2 linked regions of the Lujinxingia vulgaris genome follow. The protein of the gene in region 2 binds, or shares a complex with, the protein of the main gene of each other region. Links are inferred from orthologs where the notes say so. Each region holds a gene or a part of one and is shown on either strand. Other genes may lie near its edges.

Region 1 (13,725 bases), on a different replicon or contig from region 2:
GCTTGCCGTCGTTGGTCAGAAGAAGGAGGCCTTCGCTGTCCCAGTCCAGGCGGCCCACCGGCCAGACGCGCGGCATGGTTTTGGGGAGCAGGTCGACGACGACCGGGCGGCCCTCCGGGTCGGTGAGCGAGGTGATGTAATTGGCCGGCTTGTTGAGAAGCACATAGATGTAGCTCTCGGGCAGGCGCACCACCGAGCCCTGGAACTCCACGGTGTCGCGGGAGGGATCGACCTGGGTGCCGAGCTCTTTGCAGACCTTGCCGTTGATCTTGATGTGGCCGGCGAGCATATGCTCTTCGGCTTTACGCCGGGAGCAGACGCCGGCTTTGGACAAAAACTTCTGGACGCGCATTTCTTGGGCCATAACAGGTATTCCGGGTCAGGCAGATCGCAGAGGATCGGGGGTGAGGCGACGGGCTTAGGCGGGCCAACTTCGAGGTGGGCCGGGCTATTCCTGATCGTCAGAAGGGGAAGCGAGCTCGTCAGGGGCGTGGTCGATGTCGACGTCGGCCTCGGGATGTTCGAGCTGGTTGTGCATCTCAATAAGGGCCTGAAGTTCGCTGGCTTCCAGGGTGGGAAGCTCGCCGATGCTCTCCAGGCCGAAAAAGTCTAAGAAGCGGGGAGTGGTGCCGTAGAGGTTAGGTTTGCCGATGTCGTCGAGGCGTCCGACGACTTCGATGAGCTGGACCTCCTGGAGGGTCTGGAGGACGCCGGAGGAGTTGACGCCGCGGATCTCATCGATCTCGGCGCGGGTCAGCGGCTGGCGGTAAGCGATGATGGCCAGGGCCTCCATCGCCGCGCGCGAGATGCGCACGGGCCGAGTCTCAAAAAGTTTGCGGATGGCCTGGCCGATCTCGGGATCGGGGTTGGTGCGCAGCTGGTAGCCGCCGGACATCCGCACAAGGTGGATGCCGCGGTGGGGGCCGGCATATTCGAGCTCCAGCGCGCGCAGCACTTTGTGGAGTGCTTCGGCCGAAGCTGTGGGCAGCGCGTCGCGGAAGCGGTCGAGTGAGAGGGGCTCCTCGGCGGCGAGGAGCAGGGCTTCGACCCGGGCGCGGGTGGTTTGTTCGTCGAGGATCTCGGTCATGGTGTGCTGTCGTAAAACTCAAGCGTCTGGCTGACTTCGACGATGTCGATGACGGCGCGCTCGATGATGAGGGTGTCGGGCCCGCCCAGGCGAGATTGGAAGAGCTTGATCATGCGCAGCTTCGTCATCTCGAGGAGGGCTAAGAAGGTCGTGACGACGCGGTGGCGGGTCAGGCGGCCTTCGCTGAAGAGGGACTCAAAAGAGATGCGAGGTTCGTCGCGCAGGATCGAGGAGATCTCGAGCACCATGCCGCGCAATGTGAGTTTTTCGCGGGTGATTTCGTAGGCCCAGGTGGGCTCTTCGCGTTGTTTTTCGATAACGCGGCGAAGGGCGTCGACCAGGTCTGCGATGTCGGCCTCGCGCAACTTCGGGGGGCCGACCTGCTCGCGTTCTTCGCGGGCTTTGGGGGCGGCCAGAAAGAAGTCGCGCTCAAGCTGGGGGCGGTCGTCGAGCTGCTCGGCGGCCCATTTGAAGACCTGATACTCAATGAGGCGGCGCACCAGCTCTTCGCGGGGGTCGGGGCCGAGCTCGTCGTCTTCTTCTTCGGGGTCGGGCGGGAGCAGGGTTCGGGACTTGATGTAAACCAGGGTCGCGGCCATCTCCAGCCATTCGCCGCCGACGGTCAGATCGAGGGCCTGGAGCTGGTCGAGGTAGCGGAGGTACTCGGCGGTGATCAGCGCGATGGGGATGTCGAAGATGTCGACTTCGTGCTCGCGGATCAGGTCGAGGAGAAGATCCATCGGGCCCTGGTAGCTCGGCAGATCGAGGCGGAGCTCAGGGGGGACCTGGGCGTTGTCTGCGGCGCGGGGGCCGCCGGGGGCGCTCTTCATGGCGTGTGTGGCGAGTCAGGCTCGCGGGTGGTGGTCGTCGTAGAGACGTTTGAGGCGCTCACGGGCCACGTGGGTGTAGATTTGCGTGGTGTTGATATCGGCGTGACCGAGCAGGGCCTGCACGATGCGCAGGTCGGCTCCGCGTTCCAGAAGATGGGTGGCGAAGCTGTGGCGCAGCTTATGCGGGCTGATGGGTTTGTCGATGCCGGCGAGCTCGGCGTAGCGTTTGATGTTTTTCCAGAAAGCCTGCCGGGTCATCGCGCCGCCGCGGCGGGTGACAAAGAGCGCCGGTGAGGCGCCGGGTCCGCCGGCGTTGGCCAGAAGTTGGCCACGCGCCTGGTCCTCATACTCAGCGAGCGCATCGATTGCAACCTCGCCAAGGGGTACGACGCGTTGTTTGGAGCCTTTGCCCACCACCCGCACATAGCCGGCGTTGAGGTCGACTTCGCGGATGAGCAGGGTGACAAGCTCGGTGACGCGCAGGCCGGTGGCGTAGAGGACTTCCAGCATGGCCCAGTCGCGCAAGCCCTCGGGGGTGGAGCGGTCGGGGGCGTTCAAGAGCGACTCGACCTCGTCGAGGGTTAGCACGGTGGGCACACGGGTGCCGTAGCTGGGCGCGTCGACGTGGGCGGTGGGGTCGCGCTCGAGCTTCTGGTCGCGGCGCAAAAACTTAAAAAGTCCGCGCACGCTGGAGAGTTTTCGGGAGATCGTGCGCGTCTTGACCGACTCGCCAAGCTGGTGGGCGAGGAAGGCGCTGATGTCGGCGTCGCTGATCGCCTCGATGTCGGGGCTGGGGCGGGGGGCGTCGCTCTCGGCGTCGGTGAGGAAGTCGACGAACTGACTTAAGTCGTTGCTGTAGGCGAGGATCGTGTTTTCGGCGAGGTTACGCTCGACTTTGAGATGGAAGAGGTAGCTGTCGATCGCTTCGTCGAGCTTCATGGGGCCTCCGTAAACCAAAGGAGTGCGGGCGGTGCGTCTGGCGAGGTCGCCGGGTGCAGGCTAAGCGGGCAGGCGCTGCAGGGCAAGGCCGGCAACCGGTGAGGGTTTAAGGGATTGGGTGTGACCTTTAGTTCTCGGGCAGGCGGCTTAAGGCGTCTTCGATCGCGGTGACGACCTCGGTGCAGCGCTCCCGGGAGAGTTTTCCGCCGTGGGCCTCCTCGACGTAGAAGTTGTCGATGGCCTGGCTTCCCAGGGAGTCGATGCGGCTGACGCGGGTCTCGACGCCGGTCTCAAAGAGCGCGCGGGTGATCTGGTAGAGCAGGCCCAGGCGGTCGGGGGCGCGGACCTCAATGACGGTGAAGAGCTCGCTGGCGTGTTCGACGACGCGGACCTCGGTAGGAACCTGAGGGATGGGGCGGGGGGTGAGGCGGCGCTCGTCGAAGCGCTGCTGGAGGAGCTCGTCGACGTCGAGGCGCTCTTCGAGCACGTCGATGATGCGGGAGGTGATCTTCTCGAGGCGGCGCGGGTCGTCGACGGCGCGGGGCTCGGAGACGGGCAGGGCGGCCGGGTTGAAGTGGGCGATGTGGAAGATATCGAGGGTGCGACCGCTGGCGGTGGAGACGATGTCGGCGGCCATGATGTTGACGCCGGCGCTGGAGAGGGCGCCGGCGATGCGGGCCAGCGTGCCGGGGGTGTCGACGGTGGAGACGATGATCTCGGTGATACCGCGCTCCGGCAGCGGCGCAAGTTCGACGGCGACGCCCTGGATGCGGGTCTCCACGTCGTTGCGGCGCGCGCGGGTGTAGGCGGCGAGCTGGCGTGCCAGGGCGTCGGGCTCGGCGTGCAGCAGATGCTCCTGGGGAAGATCGTTGAGGAAGGTGTCCAGATCGATGTCTTCCATCGGGCAGTCGCTTAAGTCCTGGATGCGGCGCTCCAGGCGCTGGCGGATGCGCCGAAGTCCGCGCGGGTCGGCACGGTGGCGCTCATCGCCCTGCTCAAGCGCTTCGCGCAGGCGGCGGTAGAGCTCCATGAGCAGGGTGGCGTTCCAGTCGTTCATCACGTCGGGCGCCACCGTGGACATGTCGCAGAAGGTCAGGGCGGTGAGCAGGTTGAGGGTGGCCACGTCGCCCAGGCGCTCAGCGATCTCATCGACGACGTGGGGGTCGGAGAGGTCGCGGCGGCGTGAGGTGAGGCTTAAGGTGAGGTGCTCGCGCACGAGCATCGCCAGAAGATCGACCTGGGCTGCGTCCAGGCCGAGGCGGGGGCCGATGGCTTCCATCAACACAGCACCCTTGCGGCTGTGGTCGCCGCCGCGGTTTTTGCCGATGTCGTGAAAGAGGCAGGCCAGCAGGAAGACCTCCGCGTCGGTGATGCTGGAGGCGACGTAGCGGAAGAAGGGCCAGCGGCCGGCTGCGCCGGGGGCGCCGTTGAGAAGTTCGCGGCCGAGCTCCAGGCATTTCAGGGAGTGAACGTCGGTGGTGTAGACGTGGTAGACGTCGTGCTGCACGTGGCAGACCAGCGGGTCGAACTCGGGAACAGTACGGGTGAGGATGCCCAGGTCGAGCAGGCGCTGGGCGGTGCGCGCCGAGGTTGAGGGGGAGGTGAGCAGCGCGCGCAGGCGGTGGGCGCGCGCCGGCGAGCTTGCGTCGCCCAGGGGCCAGGTGCCCACGGCGGCTTCGATGGCGGATTCGAGGCGCGGGTCGAGGAGGGCGTCGTGGGTGCTGGCGAGGCTGAGCGCCTCAAAGACCTCGTCGGCGCTTAAGGTGTCGTGGCGATCTTCGGGAAGTTGAATCACGTCGCCCATCAGCTCAAAACTTCCCAGCATGCGCGCCGGCCCCGGCGGGCTTAAGGCTGACCAGCGGCGCAGCATGCGCTCGCAGGCCACGCTGACGGCGCGGGCCTGCCAGTAGTAGGCGCGCATCAGCGACTCGACCTGGGGGTTGAGGCGCTGGCGGTCCTGCTCGTCGGTGGGGCGGTAGTGTTCGGCGATGGCCTCTGGATCGACGGTTTCGAGACGCTCGGGGGATTGCAGACGAAGTTCGTCGAGGCGCACCAGAAGTTCTTGATCGCCAAAGGTGAGGCGGTCTGTTTTGCGGCCGTGGATCAGGTGCAGCGCGTTGCGCACGCCCAGGATGGCGTCGAGGCGGTCGAGGTAGCGCAGGCGTTGCTCTTCGGTCCAGCCGACGTCATCGCGGGTCTGGGTGCGGGCGTCGATCTGCCAGCGGCAGCGTGCGGCCCAGCCGATGCAGTTAAGATCGCGCATGCCGCCCTCGCCATTTTTGACGTCGGGCTCAAGCAGGTAGACGGTCTGGCCGTGGCGGGCGACGCGCTGGCGGTGGCCCTCAAAAAGCTGCTCGACGAAGGTGGTGCCCTCGTCGTTGCCGCGCAGATGTTCCATGGCGGTGCGGCGGTCGGCGGCGCGGGAGGCGGGGCCGGCGAGCGGGCGAAGATCGATGAGCGCGATGGCGGTGCGGGGATCTTCAGCGAGCGCCTCGGGGGTCTGGGCGGGAGTTCGCACCGCGTGGCTCAGGCGCAGGCGGGGCACGCGCGACCAGGCCATCAGGCGCTCGACGGCCAGGGCGAGGTCGTCGCGCTCCAGCCAGGCGTCATCGTTGAGGGCGATGAGCACGTCGATGTCGCTGTGAAAGGCGAGCTCGTCGCGGCCGTAACCGCCGGTGGCGTGGAGGGAGGCGGCTGTGCGAAGCTCCTCGCTTAAGGCCTCCTCCCAGAGGATCTTGAGCCAGCGATCGGTGACGGCGCGAAGTCGCGCGGCGATCTCCAGGCCGCCGGCGCCCATGACGATGGCGCGAGCGATGGTGTGGCGCGAGGCGATGAGTTCGTCGTTGGCGCGCGTCACGGCCTCGGGTATGGCCAGGGGGCTGGAGTGCTTCACAAGGTGCTCCGAGAGAAGTCTGGCGAGCGGCGCGAGGTTGCGCGGCGACGCCGAAGTTGCGGGTGGGCGACGGTACGCCCACCCCGAGTTGCTACCATCAGGAGAGAAGATGTCTTCCACCCCGTCTCAGACCACGCCCATCGCCTGCCCCCGGCTCTGCGCCGACCTCCCCGGGCTCGCCGGCACGCTTAAGGCAAGCGCTGAAGATTTTGTGGTCGAGGAGATCGCTGCGTATGCGGCGAGCGGTCAGGGCGATCATCTCTTCTTGTGGGTCGAGAAACGCGACCTCGACGGCGCGAGTCTGCTGCGCAAGATCGCCGCGCATTTTGGCATAGAGCAAGCCGAGGTGGCCAGCGCGGGCACCAAAGATCGGGTGGCGGTGACCCGCCAGTGGCTCTCGGTGCCGGCGGAGGTGCTGGCCGGGCGCGAGCCGGCTGAGGTGGTGGGGGAAGTCGACGCCTCGATCCGCATTCTGGACGCCGCGCTGCACACCAACAAACTTCGCACCGGGCATCTTGCCGGCAATCGCTTCGAGCTGCGTGTGCGAGATCTTCAGGCCCTCGACGACGGCGATGAGGCCAGTGTGGAGGCGCGCATCCACGCGATTGAGGCGCGCTTAAAGGCGCTCGGGGTTCCGAACTTCTACGGATCGCAGCGCTTCGGGCGTCAGGGGCAGAACCTCTTTCGGGGGCTGCGCTGGCTGCAGGGAGGCCGCTCGCCAAAAGGGCGATTCCAGCGGAAGATGGCCGTGAGTGCGGTGCAGAGTGAGATCTTCAACCGCGTGCTCGCCAGGCGGCTGGAGGATGGGAGCTGGAGGCGCGCGCTGGATGGCGATGTGTTCGAGAAGCTCGACAGCGGCGGGCGCTTCTGGGTGGGGCCCGACGAGCTGGAGGAGGTTCAGGGGCGCATCGATGCCGGAGAGCTCGTGATCACCGGTCCGATGCCCGGCTACAAAGAGGGGGTGGCTCAGGGTGAGGCGGGGCGAATTGAGCAGGAGGTGCTCTCGGAGCTGGGGTTGGAGGTGGAGATGTTTCGCGCCGCCGGGAAGATGGGGCGGGGCGCCAGGCGCGCGCTCACCCTGCCGATGCCCGCGCTGGACGTGACGATGGAAGACGCGATGAGCGCGCGCGTGGCCTTCGCGCTGCCTTCGGGCTCCTACGCCACCGTGGTCATGCGCGAGTTCCTGGGAAGAGAGGACTTGGACGAGGCCGACCCCGTGTTATGATGCGCGCGATGAGAGCGCGTTCAAAATAGCCCGCCCGGGCGATGACAGACGACGAGGCATGCGGTGATCCGAAGAGAACTCGAGGCGCTTTCGAGCCCCCAATTTCAACAACTTGCCGCCCAATGTGGGCTGGAGCTCAGCGAGGTCGACTTCTCGCAGCTCTCCCGACGAAAGCTGCTCGCGCCCTTTGAGGCGGTAGGGGGCTACACTCGCCTGCACCTCTTTGTGCTGGCGCAGTACCTGGAGGCGGTGCGCCCGGTGCGACACCCCTGGGGCTCGCGCGCGGCCGAGCGCACGCTCGATGAAGTTGCGGAGCTCGGGCGTGAGCTCGAAGCGATCTTTGAGGGGTTGGTCGCCGGGCGGCTGAGCGAGGATCTGCTCTCGCGGGCCGATAAGGTCTTTCGGGATCTGGAGCGTTTTCTGGCCGACTGCGATCCTTTCGGGCCGCTTGGCGAGGTGATCGATCTTTTGAACCCGGGCTTTGTGGCGAAGCTGCGCAACCAGGGGCGGCTCTACGCCGAGCTTCGCGGGGCGTCGCGGGCGCTGGCCGATGTGCTCCAGGGGGGAGAGCGCAAGGAGGAGCGCGAGCCGATGACGCGCCCGATGTTTCAGCTCGATGTGGAGGCGGCCGCGCGCCCGGCGCCGGTCGATGATCTGCGCTCCACCCAGGTGATCGATGAGGTGATGGAGACGTCTGCCGGAGCGCGCGAGGCGATCGACGAGGTGCTCAACGCCGCCTCGGAGGTCTCGGAGCAGTCGGCGGCGGAGCCCTTCGAAGACGACGATGACGACTTCGGGGAGGCCACCCAGATCTTGAAGGCGCCGAGCTCTTTTCAGGAGGACGATCTTCGCTCGACGCAGGTCATTGAGGTCTCCCTGGATGATATCGATGTGCTCGATGAGGACTCGGAGCCCTCGTCGGTGAGCGAGGCCAGTGAGGCTGACGAGCAGGAGAGCGAGCTGGCCGAGGAGAGCTCCGACCCGATTTTGCTGACCGAGGAGAAGTCCGCGCCGGAAGAGGCTCCCGGGCCTACGCGGGCGTTTCGCCGCGCCTCACAGCCCACCGAGCGAACCCGCGATCTGAACGAGCGTCTGGCGCGGCTGCGCGGCGACTTGAGTGAGGCCGAAGAGACCCCGCCGCCGGCGGTGGAGGCCGAGGCCGGTGGTGAGATCACCGCGCCCGGCGATGATCTGGCCGCGCGTATTGCGATCCTCAACGAGCAGCGCGAGCGCTACATCAAAGAGCAGGCCTGGGAGGAGCTCGCCGCGCTTTATGAGGACGGCATTGAGCTCTTCGGGGCGCCGGCCGAGCGCCAGCAGGTCTTCCTGGTGTTGGCGATGCTCTACGAGGTGAAGCTGCGCCAGAAAGAGCAGGCCTTTGATGCGTTTGCGCGGGCGTTTGCCGAACGTCGGGCCGAGGCAGGGCGTGCCAAGGCGCTGGAAGGGCTGCAGCGCCTGGGGAGGGCGGCGAGCCTGCACCAGCGCTATGTGGAGTGGATTCAGACCCAGCTCTCCACGCCCCTGGCCGATGAGGAGCGCGAAGGGTTGCAGAAGGAGCTCGCCCTGGCGCTCTTCTCGGACCGTCAGTACCAGAAGGCCTTTCTGTGCTACGCCTCGTTTCTGGCGGACGATCCGGAGCGCAACATCAACCCGGGCAATCTCGCTCAGCTCAGTCGGCTGGGAGAGTACGTGGAGGGCGAGGAGGTCGCCGCGTTCTACCAGGATCTTCTGGAGCAAGAACTCAGCAATCCGGTGGCGGCGCTTTTGCGCGAGCATCAGCAGAGCGCGCTGAAGGCGGAGTAACGCGAAGGCATCGCAGAGGGCGCTGAAGGCGCGCGAGCCATCCTCCCGTGATGTTGGCGCTTTTACGGTGCGGGGGGCTATGATAACAATTCGATACTTGACATAGTGTGATGAGGTCCTTCCTTGCGAGGTGAACGCGGAGAAGTGGAAGGAACCCGGAAGGTGTCATGTTATCGACGTGCGGGCGCGATGGTGCGTCCCGTACAGCGCAACGCTTCGGCAAGGCTCAGGAGATGCCGGTGAAGATCTGCCCATCATGCAACGCCCGTGTGCAACCTCAGGCAGCGAGCTGCCCCGGCTGCGGGAAGGCGTTTGAAGAGCGCGCCCCCCGACAGACGATGATGGGGATTCCGGCGGTCTTCGATGAGGAGAGCGAGGCGGCGATCCAGGAGGGGCGCACGGCGGCCGCGCCGCGCAGCACGCTCTTCGGGTTGCCGGCGATCACCGGCGCCGAGAGTGGCGAGGAGCATGAGGCGCGCACCGCGATGGTCTCGGCCCATGATCTTCCCTTTCAGCACGCGACCGAAGCTGGGGGCGAAGATGACTCGACCCGCCAGGTGGACGCGGCGAAGTTGCGCCAGGCTTTTGAAGCGCAAAAGGTCGACCCGCGTGCGACGGCGTTTGGAATGCCCTCGCCGGTGGGGCCGGGAGCGCCCAATCGCGAGCCACGGCCGACGCCGGTGGCGCCCGCTCAGCCGTCGGAAGAAGACCAGGTGATGTCGGCCTGGGGGCTTGGTGAGGAGAGCAGCGAGGGGCTTGCCACGCAGGTGCTCTCGGCGACGGATTTTGCCAACCCCGACACCGGGGGCGGGAGCATGTCGGTCGATAAGAGTGAGGGCGCGCGCGGAGATGGTGGGCGTCTGCACACCTTGATGGGGATGTCGCTGGAGGAAGAGAGCGACATCATGGCCGGGGGCGGCGCGATGCGTGTGGGCGGCGTGCAGAGCGACGCCGACGATGCGCCCACCCAGGCGATGAGTGTGGCGCAGCTTAAGGCGGGGGCCGAGAAGTTGGGGAAGGGCGCCAGTCTGCGCGATCGCCTCAAGAAGAGTGTGCAGAAAGCCGAGCGCACACCGCTTCCGACACCTTCTGATCTTCGTGCCGATGATCTTCGCACCGACGTGATGCCGGGCAAGCTCAGTGTGCCGGGGCCTGGCGAGGTGAGGGAGAACCCCTTTAAACGCTCGGCCAACCGGGATACGCCGCGAAGCGGGGTCTATAAGGTGGCGCGGCGCGGGCGTGAGGGCGGCGCCGAAGGCGGTGGCATGGCCGAAGACTCCGGCGTGCTCAGCACCACCGGGACCTACCAGGTGGGCAATGCGACCAGTGAGCCGCTGCGCGAGCAGCCTTTTGGTGATGGCGAGGGGCCGCGCACCGCGTTTCCGACCAGCAGCGCGCCGCCGTCGGCGGCGCGTCCGGCGCCCGGGCTGACGCAGCCCGACGCCGACACCGATGTCGGAGATCCTTCGCTGGCGCAGGCTGCCGGGCCGAACCCCTGGCAACGAAGCTCCACCGGGCCGCGTTTTGGCATCAAGCTGCCGGAGCCCGGGGAGGCGGCTGCGGCGCCGACGATCGAAGAGGTGCCTGAGCCGGGGCTCGAAGCGCTGGAGCCGGTGGCTCCGCAGCAGGTCGCGCCGGTTGAGGAGTCGCTGCCCGAGGTTCAGCCTGTGCAGCCGGCGCCTCAACGCACGGCGGCGCCCTTTGCCGAGGCGACGCCGGCGCCGGGGCTTGAGTCACCGGTCGGTGGTGCGAACTTCGGCGCGACACCGGCGCCGGGGGCTCTCGGGTCGCAACCTTTTGGAGCTTCGGCCAGTGGTGCGAACTTCGGTGGAACGCCGGCGCCGGGTGCCGGGTCAGCGCAACCTTTTGGCGCGCCTTCTCCCGGCTCTGGTGTGCTTCATCAGCCTGCGCAGCAGAGCGCGCCGATGGCGACTCATCAGGCCGCGCCGGTGGTTCCGCAGGCGACGGCCGCTTCAGGTGCGACCGGGGGCGCGGAGGCGCTTGTGGCCACGCTGCAGAAGGTCTGCGGGGTGATGGCCGGTGTGACCCTGGTAGCAGCGACCGCGCTGGGCGTGGTCGGCGGAGGTGCGCTGACAGCCCTGACGCTTGTGCCGGCGGTGATGGGTGTGCTGGCGATTTTGTTGCCTTTTCTGCCCATCTCGCGCGGGGTGGCTTCGGCGGGTTTTGCGCTGGTGTCGCTTGCGACGCTCGGGGCGGTGGTGGCCAGCGCACTCGGCGGCAGTGCGGCGCTTGCGCTTTTCGTACAGTTCGGCGGCGGGTTGCTCGCCGGGTTTGCGGCGGCGTTTCCGCTGGTGCTCAAGCTGGTCAAGCCTTCGTAAGTGATGGGGGGCCAGTGGCGGGAGGGTGCGCCGGCTGGAAAACCTGCTAAGCTGTGCGCCCGCTGACGCGCTGCGTCGGCGCGATGCCGGGTGCGCCGGGTTGCTCGACGGGCGAGCGCTCCGGGGCTACCGCCAGCTCAGAAGGTGTGCGCTTTGAAGGTGATCGTTCAGAAGTTCGGGGGATCCTCACTCTCAGACCTTAGCAAGATCCGGCAGGTCGCCGAGGCGATTGTGGCCACCCGGGAGCGCGGCTACCAGGTGGTGGCGGTGGTCTCCGCGATGGGCGATACCACCGACGATCTTCTGGGGATGGCCAATGAGCTTGCGGCCAGCCCCTCGCGCCGTGAGCTCGATATGCTGCTCTCGGTGGGGGAGCGCATCAGTATGGCGCTGATGTCGATCGCCATTCAGGCCCGCGGCCATGAGGCGGTGAGTCTGACCGGGTCGCAGTGCGGCATCATCACGACGGCTAGCCACTCCAACGCGCGCATCATCGACGTGCGACCCTTTCGGGTGCAGGACGAGTTGGCGCAGGGGCGCATTGTGATCGTGGCGGGCTTTCAGGGGACGAGCTACCGGCGGGATGTGACGACGCTGGGCCGCGGCGGCAGCGACACCACCGCGGTGGCGCTGGCGGCGGCGCTGGGGGCGGAGGCCTGCGAGATCTACAGCGATGTCGACGGCGTCTTCAGCGCCGATCCTCGGGTGGTGCTCAGCGCGCGCCAGCTCGAGAGCTTGAGCTACGAGGAGATGCAGGAGATGGCGCGCGCCGGCGCGAAAGTGCTCAATGAGCAGGCCGTGGAGTTTGCGCGCCGCGCCCAGATCGCGCTCTACGCCCGCAGCACGCAGATGCGCGGGGAGGGGGGCACAGTGGTGCGCGTGGATCTTCCCCAGGCGGAGCTTTCGCGCCTGGAGGAGGGGCGGCCGGCGGTGGCCGTGAGCCATATTCGGCGCGGACTTCGGGTGCGTGCCGGGGAGAGCGCCGACCGAGCCGCCGAGGCCATTGAGGCGCTGGCCACGGTGAGTTTCGACTGGCAGCCCGGCCGCAGCCTGGATGCATTTATCGGGCTCGATGACGTGCACGGTGTGGCCGAGCTTGAGGCGTCGTTGCGGGCGCTCGGCGCGGATGTGGAGGTCAGCCAGCCGGGGATGATCAGCGTGGTGGGGCTGGGGGTCGGCGGGCAGACGCGCTGGAGCCGGCTTGGCGAGGCGGCGCTGCGGGAGGCCGGGGTGACGAGCCTGGGGCTGAGCGCGAGCCTTGCGCGCTTGAGCTGGATCGTGGCCGCCGATCAGGTGGAGACGGGGGCCAACGCCCTTCATGAGGCTTTTGTGGGTGAGGCGCTGCCAGCCTGAGGGCGCATGCCAGAAGTTGGCTCAGGGCGCGGGGTTGAGCCAGGTGAGCGCCTCGGGGGCGATGAGCTGGCTCCAGCTCTCCAGCCCCGCCATCTTCGCCTGAAGCTCGTCCGGGCCCACCCACTCGCCAACCATTTTGTCGGTCTCACGCACGCGGATCTGATCGGGGCTCCCGACGTGGTAGGCGCTGAAGACCACTCCCAGGTGCACCTTGCCGACCTCGTTGGTGTCGTCGTTGATGAGCCCGCGGTAGGTCAGGGTGAGGGGTTGATCGATGTAGAGCTCTTCGTAGAGCTCCACGAGCATACCGGTCCAGAGGGCGTCGTCGGGGCGATGAAGTTCGGCCGGCGCGTCGCTTGTCTTGTCGCGGGCGATGTGTCCGCCCACGCCCAGCGAGAGCTTGTCATGAAGGCGCGCTTCGCCCTGGGTGGGGAGGCGGCGCAGGCGAAAGAGCTCGGTGTCGTTGTGAACCACCACGTAGGGGATGAGCTGCTTGCGGCTCGGATCGTCTTCGAGAGGCGCCCGCAGCGCCCACTGCAGGCGTCCGGCCAGTTCGGCGTAGTGGCGGGCCTGCGCATCGGGTCGGAAGCCATGCTCAAGCGCGCTGAGGGCTTCGAGCTCGGCGCGGGGGACAAAGGCAATGGTCTCGTCGGCGTAGCGTGCGGGGCTCATCTGGGGGCTCCTGGCGAAGGGGGCGAGGGGGTAGAGACGCGCGAGTTGTGAGGTCGTGATGTGTGGCAGAGGATCGCGCGGGAACTCGGCGCGGGCACTGTGGCCGGGGGCGGGCGGGCTGACAAGGGGCGAGTGGCCGGGGGCTACAGCTTGGTTGGAAAATTCTACCAAGAAAAAAGCGAGGCCCCTGGGAGGGGCCTCGCTTTCTGAGCCGCGTGTGCTCTCGTGTGCGAAGTAAGTAGGAGGGATTTTGGTAGGATTTCCAGGAAGGAAATGGGGTGGGATATCAGGAAGATATGGGGAAGGATGCAACCTACCTCGCACACGACAGAACACGCGGCCTTTCTTGCGTACTCACGATGTAAAACTGAAGCGGCCGGCTTTCTATTCCGAAGAGACTGTAAAGTATCAGTGTTACTGGAACCTGTCACCTTTTGTCTCTGTGCTTCGCGCCTTACGCACTCTAAATTACAGCCGTGGTGGAAAATGTCAACCACACTGTAAAAAATAAATGAAAAAAAACGCCCCCGAGGGCTTCGGGGGCGTTTTCGGGGCGAAAAACAGGGAGGATCGGGCGATCTTAC
Region 2 (15,176 bases):
TCAAGCTCACCGCGACGCTCGGGGGGCGAAATCAGATGGGCCGGACGCGCCGCCTCCCGGCGTGCGATCGCCGCGGCGCGCGTCTGCGCATCGGTATCCTCGGTATCGGTGAGCAGCGCGGCGCTCTCTTCGACGGCCACGGTTAAAGCCAGCGCAAGATCCGGTCTTCCCACCGCGACCAGCGCCTCCGGCCCGACAATCTGCACCTGTCGGTAGAACGCCGGCCGAAGTCCCGGATCGGCCAGGGCGCCTGCGAAGTAGTCGCGCGCCGCCTCCGGATCGTAATCTTCCGCGCTGGCAAGCCCCGCGACCACCTGGGCGACGGCCAACGCCGGCGCACGCCCCACCCCCGCCTCGACCAGCGACGCCTCCCACGCCCCACCCTGCTGCCTGGCCTCCACCGCCGTTGCCAGCGCCTCAAACGCCCTGCAAAAACGCTCGTCGATGCCCGGCGCCTCAACCTTCTCCCCGGCCGAAGCATCGCCACCCGAAGGCGCCTCCGCGACCTCCCCAAAAGGATCCACCCACCTCAGCGTCGTGTAGCAATGCTCGCCGGAGAGCTCGGCGCGATGATGCTCCCAGAGCTCGCGATCGTAGCGATGCGCCGCCAGCCGCATCATCGCGGTGCGCGCGGCCTCAAAGTCCTCATGCTGCCCGAGCACCCGCTGGTAAGCGCCCTGCGCGCAGCTCCACTGCCCGCGCGCCTCACAGAGCCTGCCGCGGGCATAAAGCGTCGCCAGGCGGCCCGGGTGCGTGCGCTCGGCGAGCACCGCGTACTCGGTGGCCTCCTCCCACTGCTCCGATGCGCTGGCCAGCAGGGAGCGCGCCGCCATCCCCCACTCGGTGAGCACCTCATCGCCCAGAAGATCGCGCAACGCCTCGCGCTCCACCGGATCCTCCATCGATTCCATCGCGCGCAGCGCGCGGGCAAATGCCTCGCGCTCCACAACTTCCGGGCTCTGACGGTCAGAGCGACGCGCCTGGGCCAGCACTTCATCAAGTGCCCCACCATCGAGGTGATTCAGGCGAACGAGCTCCGTATCGAGCGCGGTGATAAGCCGCGCGCGCCGGGCATGATCCCACCCTGCCCAGGCGCTCATCCCCGCAACCAGGATCACGATCAGCAGCACACCCACCAGCGCGGCGCGCCGCTTCTTCGGGCGGCGTGGGTGCCGACGCTCGATCTCATCGGTCGTCGGCAGCCCGACCTCGCGGCGCATCACCCGGGCACGTTGCACAGCCACCGGATCATCGCGCTTGGCGCCAACCTCCGGCGCTCCGACCGCCCCCGAGCTCTCCTCTGCAAGCGCGTCAGTTCCGCCCACCTCATCAGCCGCCGCTGACGCGCCAACCTCGACGCCTTCATCGTCATCGCCTGGGATGTCCGCGTCGCTCCGCTCCTGTAGCTCCTCGTCTGGCGCCTCATCGTCCGGAGTCTCCTCCTGCGGGGGCACCACCGCCACGCCCTGCTCACGCGCAAGCTGCACCAGCGCACGGGCCATCGAGACCTTCTCACGCGCGTGCAGCTCCGCCTCCAGAAGCCCCAGCAGCTCGCCGCGCGCCGGATTCCCCTCCAGCGCGCGCAGCACATCGGACTCCACCCCGGGATGTTCGATCTGGCGGGTGTAAACGTAGAGCAGAAGATCGAGCGCGTCGTCGCGCTCCGGGTTGCGGCGCAACCCCTCGACCAATTGCACAAGCCCTCGAACCGCGTCTCCACGGTCGAGGGCTTTTTTTGCTCGGTGCAGGAAATCCATGGCGCTGACGCGTCCGGGCCGCCCTCAACGGGCAAGAACCCTTCAGCGCGAGATCTTAACCTCGCCCGGGAGGAAGATCCCCAGGCCCACCGAGAGCATCACGGTGTTTGAGAGCTGCGGGTTGGCGTTGCCGCTGCTGATCTCGGCGCGATTGTAGAGGTAGTTACGAACCTGAACGTTGAGCGCGAGCATATCGCTCATGAAGAAACGAAGACCGCCGCCAAAGTAGCCACCCGGGCGGGTGCCGGCGATACCGTCATCGACGATCACGCCTTCCGAGCTGCCCTCGACGCCTTCATTGACAATGACCATGCCGCCGAAGAGGTGCAGGTCGTAATGCGAGAAGAGCGAGTTCATCACCGAGAACTTTCCGAAGATCGGCACGTAGGTAAAGCCCACGTCCGCGGCCCACCCCAGGTAGGAGTAACTCAGCGAATCAAGCCGAGCGAGCTCGCCATTGTCGGCAAGTGTGGCCTCAAGGTTCTCGCGCAGGTTGGTCGCCGGGTGCATCGCGCCGTACTGAAACGAGGCGCCCAGCCCGAAGACGTTATTCAAGTAGTAGGTCCCGCTGACTCCGGCCATCACGTTGCGCACGTAGGCATCGTTCATGCTGAACGTGGCCATCGGCTGCAATTCCAGGCGCGCGGAGCGGTGCAAGAGCTGGCGGCGCACGATCGGGCCGCTGTCAATCGCGGCGATCTCATCGCCCTCGGCAGCTTCAGCAGGAGCGTGCGGCAGGTAAAACGCGCACAGGGCAAGGGCGAAGACCAGGGGCCAGCGTCGATTCGACTTCATCATGAGCTTCTCAACCAGACAGGCGTCATTTCGCAACACACATACGCATCAGCGCTGCGCGGGCTCTTCGCTATCGGAGTATTCAAAGGCGGTGGGCACATACAGGCTCACCCCGGCGCCGACCGACACCGAGTGGGTCAGCGCGCCATCGGGCAGCCCGCGCAGCTGGGCGTTGTAGATGGTGTCGCGAACCTCCAGGTTCAGCGCCATCCAGTCGTTCAAAAACACCCGGGTGCTCAGCGCCGCGGTGCCCGCCAGGCCGCTCTGGCCCGAAGGACGCGCGATCGACGCGGAGTTCGCAAAGAGCACCCCGGCCGAGACCGACACATCGTAGAAGAAGAGCCCGCGGTTAAAGAGCGCGAACTTTCCGACCAGCGGAGCAAAGCCCAACTCGGCGCCGCCCGCCCAGTTCAGGTAGGCAGCATCGGTGCTCGCCCGCGCCTCCGTATCCACGTCGCGGAAGCTCTGGGTCGGACCGCCAAGCACTTCGCCAAAATCGTACCAGTCAAAGATCGCCCCGGCGTAGAAGCGCTCGCTGAAGTGGTAGTTGAGGTTCGCCCCGACGCGGAAGTTCCGGTAGATGGCGTCGTTGACGTTGACCCCGAATCGCGGCGTCAGATCCACACGTTGCTTCTGCAGCACCGGCCGGCGCTGGATGACGTGAATGGTGTCAGAGAACTCCTGCACGGTCTCCTGAGCGCTGACAGAGGCACTCAAGACGGTGGCGCTGCCCAGGGCAGCCAACGCGAGCAGATGGCGAGCGGCGAAACTTCGGTGCGGCATGGTCCTTCCAGAGGCTGGGGCTCGAGCGCATCGCGCCAGCGGCCCTCTACAGCTCGACCGGGGTGTGATCCCCGCGTGGGTTTACCTTCGATTCGCTGCGGCGAGGTATATCACAGGGATTTTTAGAGCGGCAAGAGCCCCTCTGCCCCGTGTGGGGGTTCGCCGGGCGCGCAACGCCGCTGTGGACGTTGCGCGCTGCGCCCGGCGTGCACTTGTAAAAAGACGCACACCGGGCCGCAGCCGGCGATCACATAAAGAGCGCCTCGACAAACTCGCCGGAGTTGAAGGCGCGCAGGTCTTCGACGCCCTCCCCGATGCCGATGTAGCGCACCGGCGCGTCGAGCTCATCGCAGATGCCCAGAATCACGCCGCCCTTGGCCGTGCCGTCGAGCTTGGTGAGCACCACACCGGTGATGTCGCAGGCTTCTTTAAACATCGAGGCCTGCTGAATGGCGTTCTGGCCGGTGTTGGCGTCGAGCACCAGGATCGTCTCATGCGGCGCGCCTTCGAGCGCCTTGCCGGTGACGCGCCCGATCTTGCCGAGCTCGTCGAGCAGGTTGACCTTGGTGTGCAGGCGCCCGGCGGTGTCGCAGATGATGACGTCGGCGCCCTCGGCGATGCCCTTTTCGATGCCGGCGTAAATCACCGACGCCGGGTCGGCGTTATCCTCACCGCGGTGGATGGGGATGTTGGTGCGTTTGGCCCACACATCGAGCTGCTCGACTGCCGCGGCGCGGAAGGTGTCGCCGGCGACCAGCATCACGCTCTTGCCCTCGCGCTTGAGCTTGCTGGCAATCTTGCCAATCGTGGTGGTCTTGCCCACGCCGTTGACGCCGATGACCAGCATCACAAAGGGTTTGTGCGCATCGAAGTCGATGGCCCCCTCATGCTTGCTGAGAATATCTTCGCAGTACGCGCGGATCTTGCCCCAGATTGCGGAAGGATCGCGCTTCTCATCGCCGGAGAGCTCATCTTCGACGGTGTCGATGATACGCTGGGCGATCTTCGCGCCGATATCAGCCGTAAAGAGGATCTCTTCGACTTCGTCGATGAGGTCGTCGGGGATGGTCTCGGCGCTGAAGAGTTTGCCCAGGCGGTCGACAAAGCCGGTGCGGGTCTTCTGCAGACCGTCGCGAAGCGACGCGGGCTCGGGTGCCGAGGGCTTATCAAGCTCAGTGGGTTGTACCGCCGGCGCCTCAACCTCGGTCGCCACATCGGACGCGGTCTCCTCAGCTTCAGCTTCGGGTTTTGGCGCGGGCTTCGCGGCGGGTTTGGGAAGTTTGGGCTTCGGCAGGGTGCCGGCGCCACTCTTCGCGCGCTCGGCCTGCGGCCGGGGCTTGGGCAGCGAGATGGAGCTCTCTTCGCCAAGCCCGGCGCCCTCTTCCGGCGCTTCGATCTCGGGCAACTTCGCTTTGGGGCGCGGAAGTCCGGTGGACGCTTTCTTCAACGCCTCTTCGGCCGGCGCTTCGTTCACCTCTTCGGAAGGCTCCTCCGCCGGCGCTTCGCTCACCTCTTCAGCAGGCTCCTCCGCCGGCGCTTCGCTCACCTCTTCGGAAGGCTCTTCGGCCGACGCTTTGGCCTCCGCATGATCACGCGCCGAGCGCTCGGTGGCCTCGGCCGCCGTCTCACGACGCGCGCCCTCGCCCTTGACCCGCGCGCGCTTCGCGCGCTTGATCTCGGCAAGGGTCATCCCCTCGTGGATCTCCACCGGAGCATCGACCTCATCGCGATCTTCGAGAAGATCGGCCGTCGGCGCCTGACTGCGGTCCCGAGGCTCGGCGCGGGGCCGATCGCCGGGTTTTTCGCCGCCTTTTCGCAAAAAGAGCAGCAGCGCCACCACCGCGATCAGCACCACGGCCACCAGCACAATCGGAAGCCAGCTGACCGGCTCCACCTCGGCGGCCTGCCCAATCAACGTCAAGGTTGTCGCGCTGCTCAAAAGCGTCTCACTCATCCGTCCATCCATGCTTAGAGTTGATCCTGGCCTGTCTGCCCGCCGCACAAGCTCGCAAAAGGTCGGTTCAGACGGCGCGTTTGATCGTACCGGCCCCTTTTGCCCCGCCGATGCGCCCTGCGTCAACCGGGCGCGCCCGGCGGATATGCCCTCAGGAAGCCATCTGCTCGTCGACCTCCGAGAGACGCACTGAGACGATCTTGGAGACCCCCGCGTCTTCCATGGTCACCCCGTAGAGCATCTGCGGGGCCTCCATCGTGCGGCGGTTGTGGGTGATCACGATCATCTGGCTGGTGGTGCTCAAATCGCGCACCATCTCCGCAAAGCGGCCGACGTTGGCCTCATCGAGCGGCGCGTCGACCTCATCAAGCACCGAGAAGGGCGTGGGCTTGAGCATGAAGATCGAGAAGATCAGGCTCACCGCCGTCAGCGCCTTCTCACCACCGGAGAGCAAGGTCACGTTCTGAAGTTTCTTACCCGGGGGCTGCACCTCAATGTCCACACCGGTCTCCAGCATATTCGCCGGATCGGTGAGCACGAGGCTGGCGCGACCTCCTCGGAAGAGGCGCGGAAAGACCTCCTGGAACTTCGCGTTGACCGCCTCAAAGGTCTCCTTGAATCGCTTGCGACTCTCGTTATCCATGCGCGCGATGACGTCGCGAAGATCTGCCACAGAGCGCTCCAGGTCGGCCTGCTGCTCGGCCTGGAAGCGGTGGCGCTCCTGCGTTTCCGCAAACTCCTCGATGGCCAGCGGGTTGACCGGCCCGAGCCGCTCGATGCGCTTACGCAAAAACTCCGCGCGCGACTTACGCTCCTCCGGTCCCAGCGCAATATCGCGCACCAGGGGCTGAGCCTCAGCCAGGGTGAGCTCGAAGCGTTCGGCGAGCTGCTCGTCGATGTGCTCCATGGCGAGCTCGGCCTCGCGGGTGGCGACCTCCAGGGCCTGGAGCGCCTCCTGAGCCTCATCGAGGGCCTTACGCAGCGCGCGCACCCTGAGCTCCTGCTCCTGCACGGCCTGCGCCACGACCTCAAGTGTTTCTTTAGCCTTTTTGACGTCGTCGCGGTGGATGCCGTGATCGCGCTCGACCTCCGCCAGCTCCTTTTTGAGCTCTTCCACGCGCATGGTGGCGTCGCGGGCGCGTTCGCCCTGCTCTTCGATCTCGCGGGCAAAGCGCGCGATCTGCCCCTCGGAGTGGCCGATGGCGCCGCGCAGACGAGCGGCGCTCTCTTCGAGGTGGCGGCGGCGTTCGCGCACCTGGGCCACGCGCACCTTCTCGTCGGTGAGCTCGGCGTTGCGCGCCTCGACCCGCGCGTTGACCTCATTGAGCTGCTGCATCAGCTCGCGCAACGCCTTCTCCATACCGGGAAGCGCCCCGGCGTGTTCTTGCTGGCGTCCGGCCAAAACCTCACGTTCTGCTTGAAGTCCCTGGTGGAGCTCTTCGTGCTCTTCGAGCTCCGCCTGCAACTTCTCCACACGCGCAGTGGCGCGCTGGCGCTCACGCTCCTCATTGTCGCGCTCCTGCATCAGCCCGCGCGCGCGGTGCACGGCCTCCTGCAGGGCTTCGCGCACCGACTCGACCTCATCTTCAGCGATGACGAGGTCTTCTTGAGCGACCTCAAGTGATTCTTGAGCTTCCTCATCGGCGACGATCAGCTCGGCCAGTGAAGATTTGCCGGCTTCAAGATCGCGAGCCTGCTTGAGCAGCGTCTCGGTCTGCTCGCCAACCCCCCCGCCGACGACCCGGCCGTCGGCAAAGAGAATGTCGCCCCGGGGGGTTGCCCAGGCGCGCGTGTTGCCCGCGTCCGTGTTTTGAGGGGCAAGGGCGAGCTCATCGACAATCTCCAGCCCTTCGAGCCAGCCGGAGAGCGCCTGGCGCGGATCGGCGTCGGGCGTGGGGAGCACAAAACAGCCCACTCGCCCCACATCGGCGCTGGCGAGCATCGCCAGGGCGTCGAAGGCCGCCTGGCGCGTCTTCACGACGATGTCGCCCAGGCGATCCCCCAGATACGCCGCGTAGGCGGCTTCTTTGCCCTCGGGAACGGCCAGAAAGTCGCCGGCCGGGCCAAGCACATCGTCGCGACCCTCCTCTTTGGCCCAGGTGAGCACGCGGCGCACGCCCTCCTGATAGCCCTCGCCGCGCTCGCGCATCTCCTCGAGACTTTCGACGCGGGCGCGGGTGACCGCCAGCTGGCTTGCGACCTCGCGGGCCTCATCTTCGGCTTCTTTGAGCGCTTCGCGGGCCTCGGCGTGGCGAGCCTGGGCGTCGCCGCTCTTGCGTTTGAGCTGCTCGACCTCCTCGGCCACCCGGGCGTGGTCCATGGTCAGACGGCTGAGCGCGCGCGTCAGATCCTCAACGTCCTCGCGCGCCGCGCCCAGCCCCTGGCGGGTGGTCTGCGCGCGCGCGTCCATCTCACTGAGCTGCTGCCCGACCCATTGCAGACGGTCGCTGACGCGATTCGCATCGCTTTGCGCCTCGTTGAGATCTTTGAGCGCCTGGTCTCGCTGCGACGAAAGCCCGTCGCGATCCTCCCGAAGTCGCTCCAGCTCCTCCTGCACCCGCAGCACCGCCTCGTCGTCGTCCTCGGGCTGCATCACAAAGGCTTCAAGCTCTTCTTCAACGCGCAGCAGCTCAACTTTGAGGTGCTCGCGCCGCTCTTCCTGGCTGCGCTTCTCATCGGCCAGGGTCAGCGCGCGCTCTTCGGCCTGGGAGATGGCGTCGGTGGCGTGCTCCAGCTGCGAGCGCGTCAGGTTGAGGCGAGTGTCGAGCTTGTAGAAAGACTCGGTCAGATCGGCGTGGCGCCGCTCAGCCTGGTGCGCGTCGACGCGGGCCACGCGCAGCTGCTCTTCGCCGGCCTCAAAGTCGACTTTGGACTGATGTTGGGTGCGCTTCGCCTCGCCGAGCTGGCGCCGGGAGTCTGTAGCTCGGGCCATGGCGTCGCGGCGCTTGTCGAGCAGAAGCGCGATCTCCAGCGCGCGCAGCTCCTCGCTAAAGCGCTGATGCTCCTCGGCCTTTTTGGCCTGGCGCTCCAGCGTGCCGAGCTGCTTGGTGATCTCGTCGAGCACATCGCGGGTACGCTGCAGGTTGAGCTCGGTGCGCTCAAGTTTGCGCTCGGCCCGGTCGCGCTGGCCTTTGTATCGGGTGATGCCGCTGGCCTCCTCAATGATCAGGCGGCGCTGCTGCGGCTTGGCGTTGACGATAAAGCCAATCTGCCCCTGCTCGATGATCGAGTAGCCCTGCTTGCCCAGGCCGGTGCCTGCCAGCAGGTTCTGAATGTCCATCAGCCGGCAGGGGATCTTGTTGATCAGGTACTCGCTCTCACCGCTGCGGTGCAGCCGGCGCGTGATGGCGATCTCGGCCACATGACGAAGTTCGCGCGGCAGGCCGTCGCCGGTGATCCAGCCGGGCGCGGCGCTCTTATCTTTCGCGTCTTCATCCGCTTCTTCAACATCGACGGCCAGCGCGCCCTGCAGGGGGGCGTCGTCCTCCGGGGCCTCTTGCACCTCCTCCGGCGATTCAGCGTCTTCTACCGCAGCCTCGCTGAGATCGGCGCCACTGGCGTCGACCTGCTCCTCGTCGGCAGCCTCTTGCACCCGGGCGGTGTTCTCAAACACCAGGGTGACCTCGGCCAGCCCCCCGGGCCGGTGCTTCTCGGTGCCGGCAAAGATCACATCCTGCATCGAGTCGCCGCGCAGGCTCTTGGGCGACATATCGCCCATCGCCCACTTGATGGCGTCGACGACGTTGCTCTTGCCGCAGCCGTTGGGCCCGACGATGCAGGTCATTCCGTCGCTGATATCGACGGTGACGCGATCGCGAAACGACTTAAACCCCACAATCTCAATTCGACGTAGCTTCATGCCGGCGGCTCAACCCCAGGGTAGGTGCGCGCTCCGCGCGCTTCCATTAAGCGCGCCAGAGGGGGCGCACGTTAACCCCAAGTCGGCGTCCGGTTCAACCGCCGCAACACGCCGGAACGTAACGCCAGATTCACACGCAAAATCAGACACTTACGCGCGACGCACAAATCGGAGCGGCACCTCCCCCTTCGGTCGAAGGGTCACCGAGGGGTCAAGCTCCACCGCCGACTCCGAAAGATCTTCGACGCGATACTCGCCAAGGATCGTCGCGAGCACGAGAACAAGCTCCATCATCGCAAAATGATTGCCGATACAGACCCGCGGCCCGCCGCCGAAGGGGAAGTACGCAAAGCGCGGCAGGCGCTTCTCCAGCCCGTCGAGCCAGCGCGAGGGCGCAAAACGCAGAGGATCTTCAAAAAACCGCTCGTTTCGATGCACCACAAAGGTGGGAATGATGACCTGGTCGCCCTTCTCGACGCGCCAGGGCCCGACCTCGACGTCGACGAGCGCCTCGCGCCCCACGATCCAGGCCGGCGGGTAGAGACGCAGCGCCTCCTGAGCGACGGCTTTAAGGTAGGGCAGATCGTTGGCAGCGTTGGCGCCGAGATCGCCGCCCCGAAGATCGAGCTCATCGTGAACGCGTTGTTGCGCGCCCGGGTGGTTGGCCAGGAGGTAGAGCGCGTACGTGATCGCCAGCGCGGTGGTCTCGTGGCCTGCCAGAAAGATCGTGAGCGCCTCGTCGCGAAGCTGGCGATCGCTCATGGCGTGGCCCTCATCGTCGCGCGCCTGAATCAAGCGCAACAAGAGATCATCGCCCGGACTCTGGTCGCGCTGACGCTCGCGGATCAACTCTCCGATGACGTCATCCAGCGTCTCCACCGCCCGGTTGTGCACCGGCTGCAGCGGCGGATCGACATAATCTTTGATGAAACGCCACATCGTATGAACGCGCTCATGAAACGCGTCCATGCCGTCTTCAATCGCCCGGCCGATGCGGTCGATCTCGTGGGCCATCTCCAGGTTGAAGAGGGTCTTGACCACAATACGCAGCGTCAACTCCATGCTGTCGTGATGAAACGCGCGGTCGCTTTGTTCGCCCCACTCTGCCGTCATGGCGCGGGTGAAACGCACCATCGCCTCGGCATAGGCCTGAATATGGCGCCGCTGCAGCGTGGGCGCAGCGAGTTTGCGTTGCCGGCGCCATAGCTCGCCCTCGCTGGTGAGCAAACCCTGGCCGACCAGATCGTCGAGCTCGTGGGTGATCTTATCTTTCACAAACTCGCCGGCCTTGCGCAGCATCACCTCCTCGATGAGCTGCGGGTCGCCGAACTGCCACATCGTGCTGCCGGCGAATCGAAAACGCGAGACGTCGCCAAAGCGCGCCTGCAAGCCTTCGATCATCGGGATCGGCCCGCGGGCGAAGTCCCGCAAGGTCATGGCCATCGTCAGCCCGCTGGGGCCGGGAACCTCAGGGCCGGGGCTATCGGGAGGAGAGGACATGGCAACATCCTGTCTGCAGCGCGAGCATCACAGGCCCACGGAAAGGTGATCAAAACGTGGGTCAAGATTCGCACAGCACTCGCTCCGGTCAAGCCCCGCCCCGGTCTATTCAACGCGCTCGAAACATCGCCTCGACCGAGGCCCGCTCTCCATCAGCAGCGCCCGTCGCGCTCTGCGCAGGCGGCTGCGACACAGCGCTCGCCGGCGCGGGTGCCGGCCATAACGACAGGGCCAGGGCCCCGATCAAAAAGATCATCAACCCCAGCGCGGCCAGCTGTGGCTGCGGCTGAAGCGCCGTCTTCTCCCCCTGCATACACGCTCCGTGTGCACACGTGTTGACGCCGGACATCGAGTGGTCCGCGTCGCCCGCATGAAGATGTCATCCCTGAGACTACCTTTAAACGTAATCACGACACCGCCCACCACGGAGCCAGCTTTGACAGACCTTTATCTCGGCCCGGGCTGCCGCGCTGCACTCCCCGGTGACGCCGAAGCGATCGCCACCGGAATCTGGATGCGCCCCTCCCCGCTCTGGGAGCATCGGCTGGTGGTCGCCGGCTGCTGGCGCGCGCTGGTTATCGGTGAGCCCGGGGCGATGTCGGCCGACTGGGAAGGGCTTCTCGACGCTTATGGACGCGGTGAGGGACTGGCGCTGAGCCGAATCCCCGGGGTGCACAGCGGGATCTTCTGGCGAGAGGGCCACAGCGCGCAGGGCTGGTGGCGCGATCGCTTCGGACGCATACCCTGGCAACACCGCTGCGCGCCGGACTTTGCCGCCAGCACCGATCCCGACCTCATGAGCGTGCTGAGCGGCGCCGACGGCTTGAATCTTTTGCGGATCGGCGACTTTCTGGCCGGCGGACAGGCCAACGACCGCGCCGACTTTGCGCTGAACGTGGAGCGATTGCGCCCCGGAGAAGTCGCGTATCTCGGGGCCCACACCACCCTCACCTTGCAAAGCTGGTGGCGTGCGCGCCCGGGCGTAGGGTCCACATCCCGGCCGACGCCGCAGCGCCGCGCCGAGGTGGCCCACAGGCTGCGCGCGCACCTGGAGCGCGGTGCGCTCGCGCTGGATGAGCCGGGCAGCTGGCTTGCGCTCAGCGGTGGGCTGGACTCGGCCACGCTCCTGGGGTTGAGCCCCCATCCGGCAAAGACCCGCACGCTGACGCTGGACCTTGATCCTGGCGAGCGCCGGCGCGCCCGGGCGCTGGCCGAGGCGATGGGTGCGCGCTGGGAGCCCCTGCCCATTGAGACCCGCTGGCCTCTTCGACTTCCGGCCCAACACCTGAGCGCGGCCGGCTGGGGGCCGCATGCCCACCCCGACCTCGGGTGGTTCTCCGATGCCCTCTCTCAGCTTCGATCCCGGCTCAACGAACCCCTCCTGACCCTGGTCACAGGTCACGGCGCCGACGACGCCCTGTGGATCCCGCCCCGGGTCTGGCTCGACGATCGCTTTGAGCACCTTGCGCCGCGCGATCTTCTGGCCGCGGCCCGCCACCTGGGGCTGAGTCGCTTGAGCGCCCCCGCGCTCGGCGCCGCGCTGCAACGCCTGGGCCTGCGTGCGGCCCGCGAGCACCTGCGGCCGGCCCCCGCCCCGACGCCCCCCTGGCTTCTGTGCCCGCCATACGCCTCGCCAGCCGGCATTGAGCCCGCCTCCAGGCGCTTTGCGCGCTTTCGCGCCGCGCGCCAGCACACCTGGAACTGGGAGCTGATCATGCGCAGCCTGGCCCGCATCGCCCGTCAGGCCAACCTGCGCCTTCTGACTCCTTTCCTTGATGCCGAGGTCTGGGACTTATCTTTAGAACTATCCCCTGCCGAGCTGGTTGAGGGGGGACGCCAGAAAGCGCCGCTGCGTCGCCTCGGTCGGCACTTACCCTCGGAGGTCAGGCGGCGTCCAAAGCTCGGAAGTTTCGACGCGCTCGTCGAGCGCGGGCTGGCCGATAAGGAGCTCAACCGCGCGCTGCGTCTGATGACCCACTCGCAGCTCGCCAGACACCGAGTGATCCATGAAGCCATCTTCCAGAAAGCCCTTGCCGACTACCTGGCGCGCCCCCTCTCAGGACCACCCTGGCGCGGCTCCTGGGAGATCTGGCGAACCCTTGCAGCCGAACTCTGGCTCCAGAACCAGAGCCGGTGGGCCGCAGCCGATGTCACCTGATGCTTCTCTGTTGGAGGTTCCTATGTGTACGCCGCAACCTGGCCATCGCTTCGATCGCCGTGCGCCCTCAACACCGCGCACCGACGCCACCTGCGCCTCAACCTATCAGCCCCCGCGTGTCGAGCCCCTGGGCTCACTCAAAGCCTTGATTCGGGGCGCAACCTCCAAAGGTGTCGATGCCACCGGCGGGGTCGATCTGGACATGCCTTACCCGGGCTGATGACAGCGCTCATTCAACAGCAGGCCAGCCCACCACGGGCAGCTCGCGAAGCGGGGAGCTGTAAAACTCCAGCAGCTCCCCCTTTCGTTTGCCAAAGACCCGCAGGTAGCGCTCGGTCTCTTCGCTGTTGAGCTCCGCCATCAACGCCCGCAGGTAGCGCCGTGTGTCCTGCACATGATCCGGTGCGACCAGAAAGGTGCAGTCGCTGGAGACCACCGCGCCGCTTAAGTCCAGCGCAAAGCAGGGATGTTTTGCGCGTCGCGGCACCACCAACTTCGGCGTGCGCATCGCCCGCGCATCGCGCGGCCAGTGCAGCCGATACCAGGGCATCTTTCCCAAACGCACCTCGCGTCGCGCCTCAAGGATAGGCCGGTAAGGCCCCAACACCGCCTCAACCGCCGGAAGATGCGCCGCGTCGACCTCCCCATCGAGGTAGAGCATCCAGGCGTGCGCCACCTCGGTCTCATAGGTCCGCCCCGCCTCCAACCTCCCGGATCGCAGCACCGGCCGCACATAGGGCAAAAGCGGCTCCCACCGCTCGGGAGGATGCGCGCTCTCACTTAAAAAGATCGGCGCGCCCACCTCCCAGCCATACTCACCTCCAAAGTTGCGCTCGTGACGCCGCGTCACCCGATCCGCACCGCTGACAACCCCCTGAAAATCACGCACCAGCTCACCGAGGGGCCGCCCCTGGCGTTTTCGGCGAGCGCCCCACCCCAGCACCTTCGCGTCGGCGCGCGGGCTCCAGCGAGCCTCACCGAGGCTCTGGGGCTGTACCTTTTGCCAGCCTGCAGACGCATCGCCCTGGGTACCGTCCAAAATAACCTCCGCACGCCAGCGTGGCTCGCGCAGCGCCTCACCACGGCGAAACGCGCTGAGCAGCACCTCCTGACCCGGCGTCGCATCAAAGACGCCCCGGGCCTCGCACCACGCAAAACGCTCCATCGCCCCGCGCTTTAGCAACCAGGCACGCAGCCGGCACGCGCCGTCGGCCCGAAGCCAGTGCGGCGGCGTCAGCCAGGCGGCCTGCCCGGCGGGTGCCAGCATCTCCACCGAGCGCGCCAGGAAGTAATAGAGAAGATCGGCGCGCGTGCCGCGCACATCTTCAAATCGCGGATGCGCGCGCAGCACCGCGGCAAGCGCCTCCCCGTGCCCTTTCTCCGGGACGTAGGGCGGGTTCATCACCACCGCAGCCACGCGCCCATCCAGTGCATCGGGCAAAGGGGCCAGGCCATCACCCACAACGATGCGCACCCCGGCATGTTCGCGCCCGCGGCGCGCGTCCAGAAGTCGCAATGCGGCGACCATCGCCAGCAGCGGATCACGCTCCACCCCTACCAGCGCCCGCCGGGGCCAGCGCCTGTCGGCGGCCAGCAATAAGGCGCCGGCGCCACAGGCCGGATCGACGATCGGCCCGGGCGTCGCAAGATCATCCAGCAGTCCCACCAGGCGCTGCGCCACCGCATCCGGCGTAAAATGAACGCCATGGGCCCGCCGCGCCTCATCGCTGAGATACCCGTCCCACGCCCCACCTTTCTCCCGATCTTGAACCTCCCCTTTACGCCCCTCGGCCGCCGCCCCCATCACCGCGCCAATCATCGACGCTACGTCTCCCTCCACCACATCGGCGATCGCCTCCCCAACCTCTTCCAGCGCGCAGCCCCACCGTGCCGCCGCATCACGCACCGCCGAGGCCAGCGCCGCACACAGCAACTCAGACCCCAACCGGGCCCCCAACCCCTCGACTTTTTTCTCCCCTTTCACGGCTCTTCCTTGCCTCGACACTCTTCCCTTTCCTATGCTGCTAGAGAGCATGTTAACGGCATTATTGGCAGCTTCGGCCCCTGTGCTCCGGCCTCCCGAACTCCTCCGGCATCACACACTATGACGACGCTCTCCCTCTCGACACCGGGCACTCGCCTGGCCGACCGCTACGAGCTCACCGAAGCCATCGGCGAGGGCGGCTTCGGCATGGTTTACCGCGCCCGTCAGCTCAATGTCGACCGAGACGTCGCCATCAAAATCCTTCCGCCGCGCTTCGCGTCGGTCGATGATGTCGTCGAGCGTTTCCGCCGCGAGGCCCGCCTGGCCAGCCGTCTTCAGCACCCCAACACGATCACGGTTCACGACTACGGGCAGCAAGACGATCT

What was found.
Region 1: the proteins of smc (region 2) and FRC98_RS04605 are in contact, whole or in part, in a crystal structure (PDB 3ZGX), measured with the Bacillus subtilis proteins. The link is inferred for Lujinxingia vulgaris from one-to-one orthologs.

The regions. Positions count from the first base shown.
Region 1 is NZ_VOSM01000002.1:222,962-236,686, forward strand. Bases 1-2,781 are described here. They hold FRC98_RS04605 (segregation and condensation protein A), read right to left. Parts: upstream 1,918-2,781; coding sequence 1,084-1,917; downstream 1-1,083. Other genes in these bases: FRC98_RS04595 (pseudouridine synthase), read right to left, coding at 1-364; scpB (SMC-Scp complex subunit ScpB), read right to left, coding at 449-1,087; xerD (site-specific tyrosine recombinase XerD), read right to left, coding at 1,933-2,781. In the rest of the region: more of xerD, read right to left, coding at 2,782-2,856; FRC98_RS04615 ([protein-PII] uridylyltransferase family protein), read right to left, coding at 2,984-5,749; tRNA pseudouridine(13) synthase TruD, read left to right, coding at 5,859-6,974; FRC98_RS04625 (hypothetical protein), read left to right, coding at 7,038-8,777; FRC98_RS04630 (hypothetical protein), read left to right, coding at 9,017-11,116; FRC98_RS04635 (aspartate kinase), read left to right, coding at 11,276-12,469; FRC98_RS04640 (phosphoesterase), read right to left, coding at 12,491-13,141. UniProt on the Bacillus subtilis protein: Participates in chromosomal partition during cell division. May act via the formation of a condensin-like complex containing Smc and ScpB that pull DNA away from mid-cell into both cell halves.
Region 2 is NZ_VOSM01000003.1:517,280-532,455, forward strand. Bases 5,241-9,472 are described here. They hold smc (chromosome segregation protein SMC), read right to left. Parts: upstream 9,149-9,472; coding sequence 5,441-9,148; downstream 5,241-5,440. Other genes in these bases: ftsY (signal recognition particle-docking protein FtsY), read right to left, coding at 5,241-5,289; FRC98_RS09075 (cytochrome P450), read right to left, coding at 9,299-9,472. In the rest of the region: FRC98_RS09050 (tetratricopeptide repeat protein), read right to left, coding at 1-1,697; FRC98_RS09055 (outer membrane beta-barrel domain-containing protein), read right to left, coding at 1,800-2,555; FRC98_RS09060 (outer membrane beta-barrel domain-containing protein), read right to left, coding at 2,601-3,335; more of ftsY, read right to left, coding at 3,583-5,240; more of FRC98_RS09075, read right to left, coding at 9,473-10,648; FRC98_RS09080 (hypothetical protein), read right to left, coding at 10,758-10,961; FRC98_RS09085 (asparagine synthase-related protein), read left to right, coding at 11,085-12,806; FRC98_RS09090 (hypothetical protein), read left to right, coding at 12,829-13,026; FRC98_RS09095 (N-6 DNA methylase), read right to left, coding at 13,036-14,790; FRC98_RS09100 (serine/threonine-protein kinase), read left to right, coding at 14,911-15,176. UniProt on the Bacillus subtilis protein: Required for chromosome condensation and partitioning.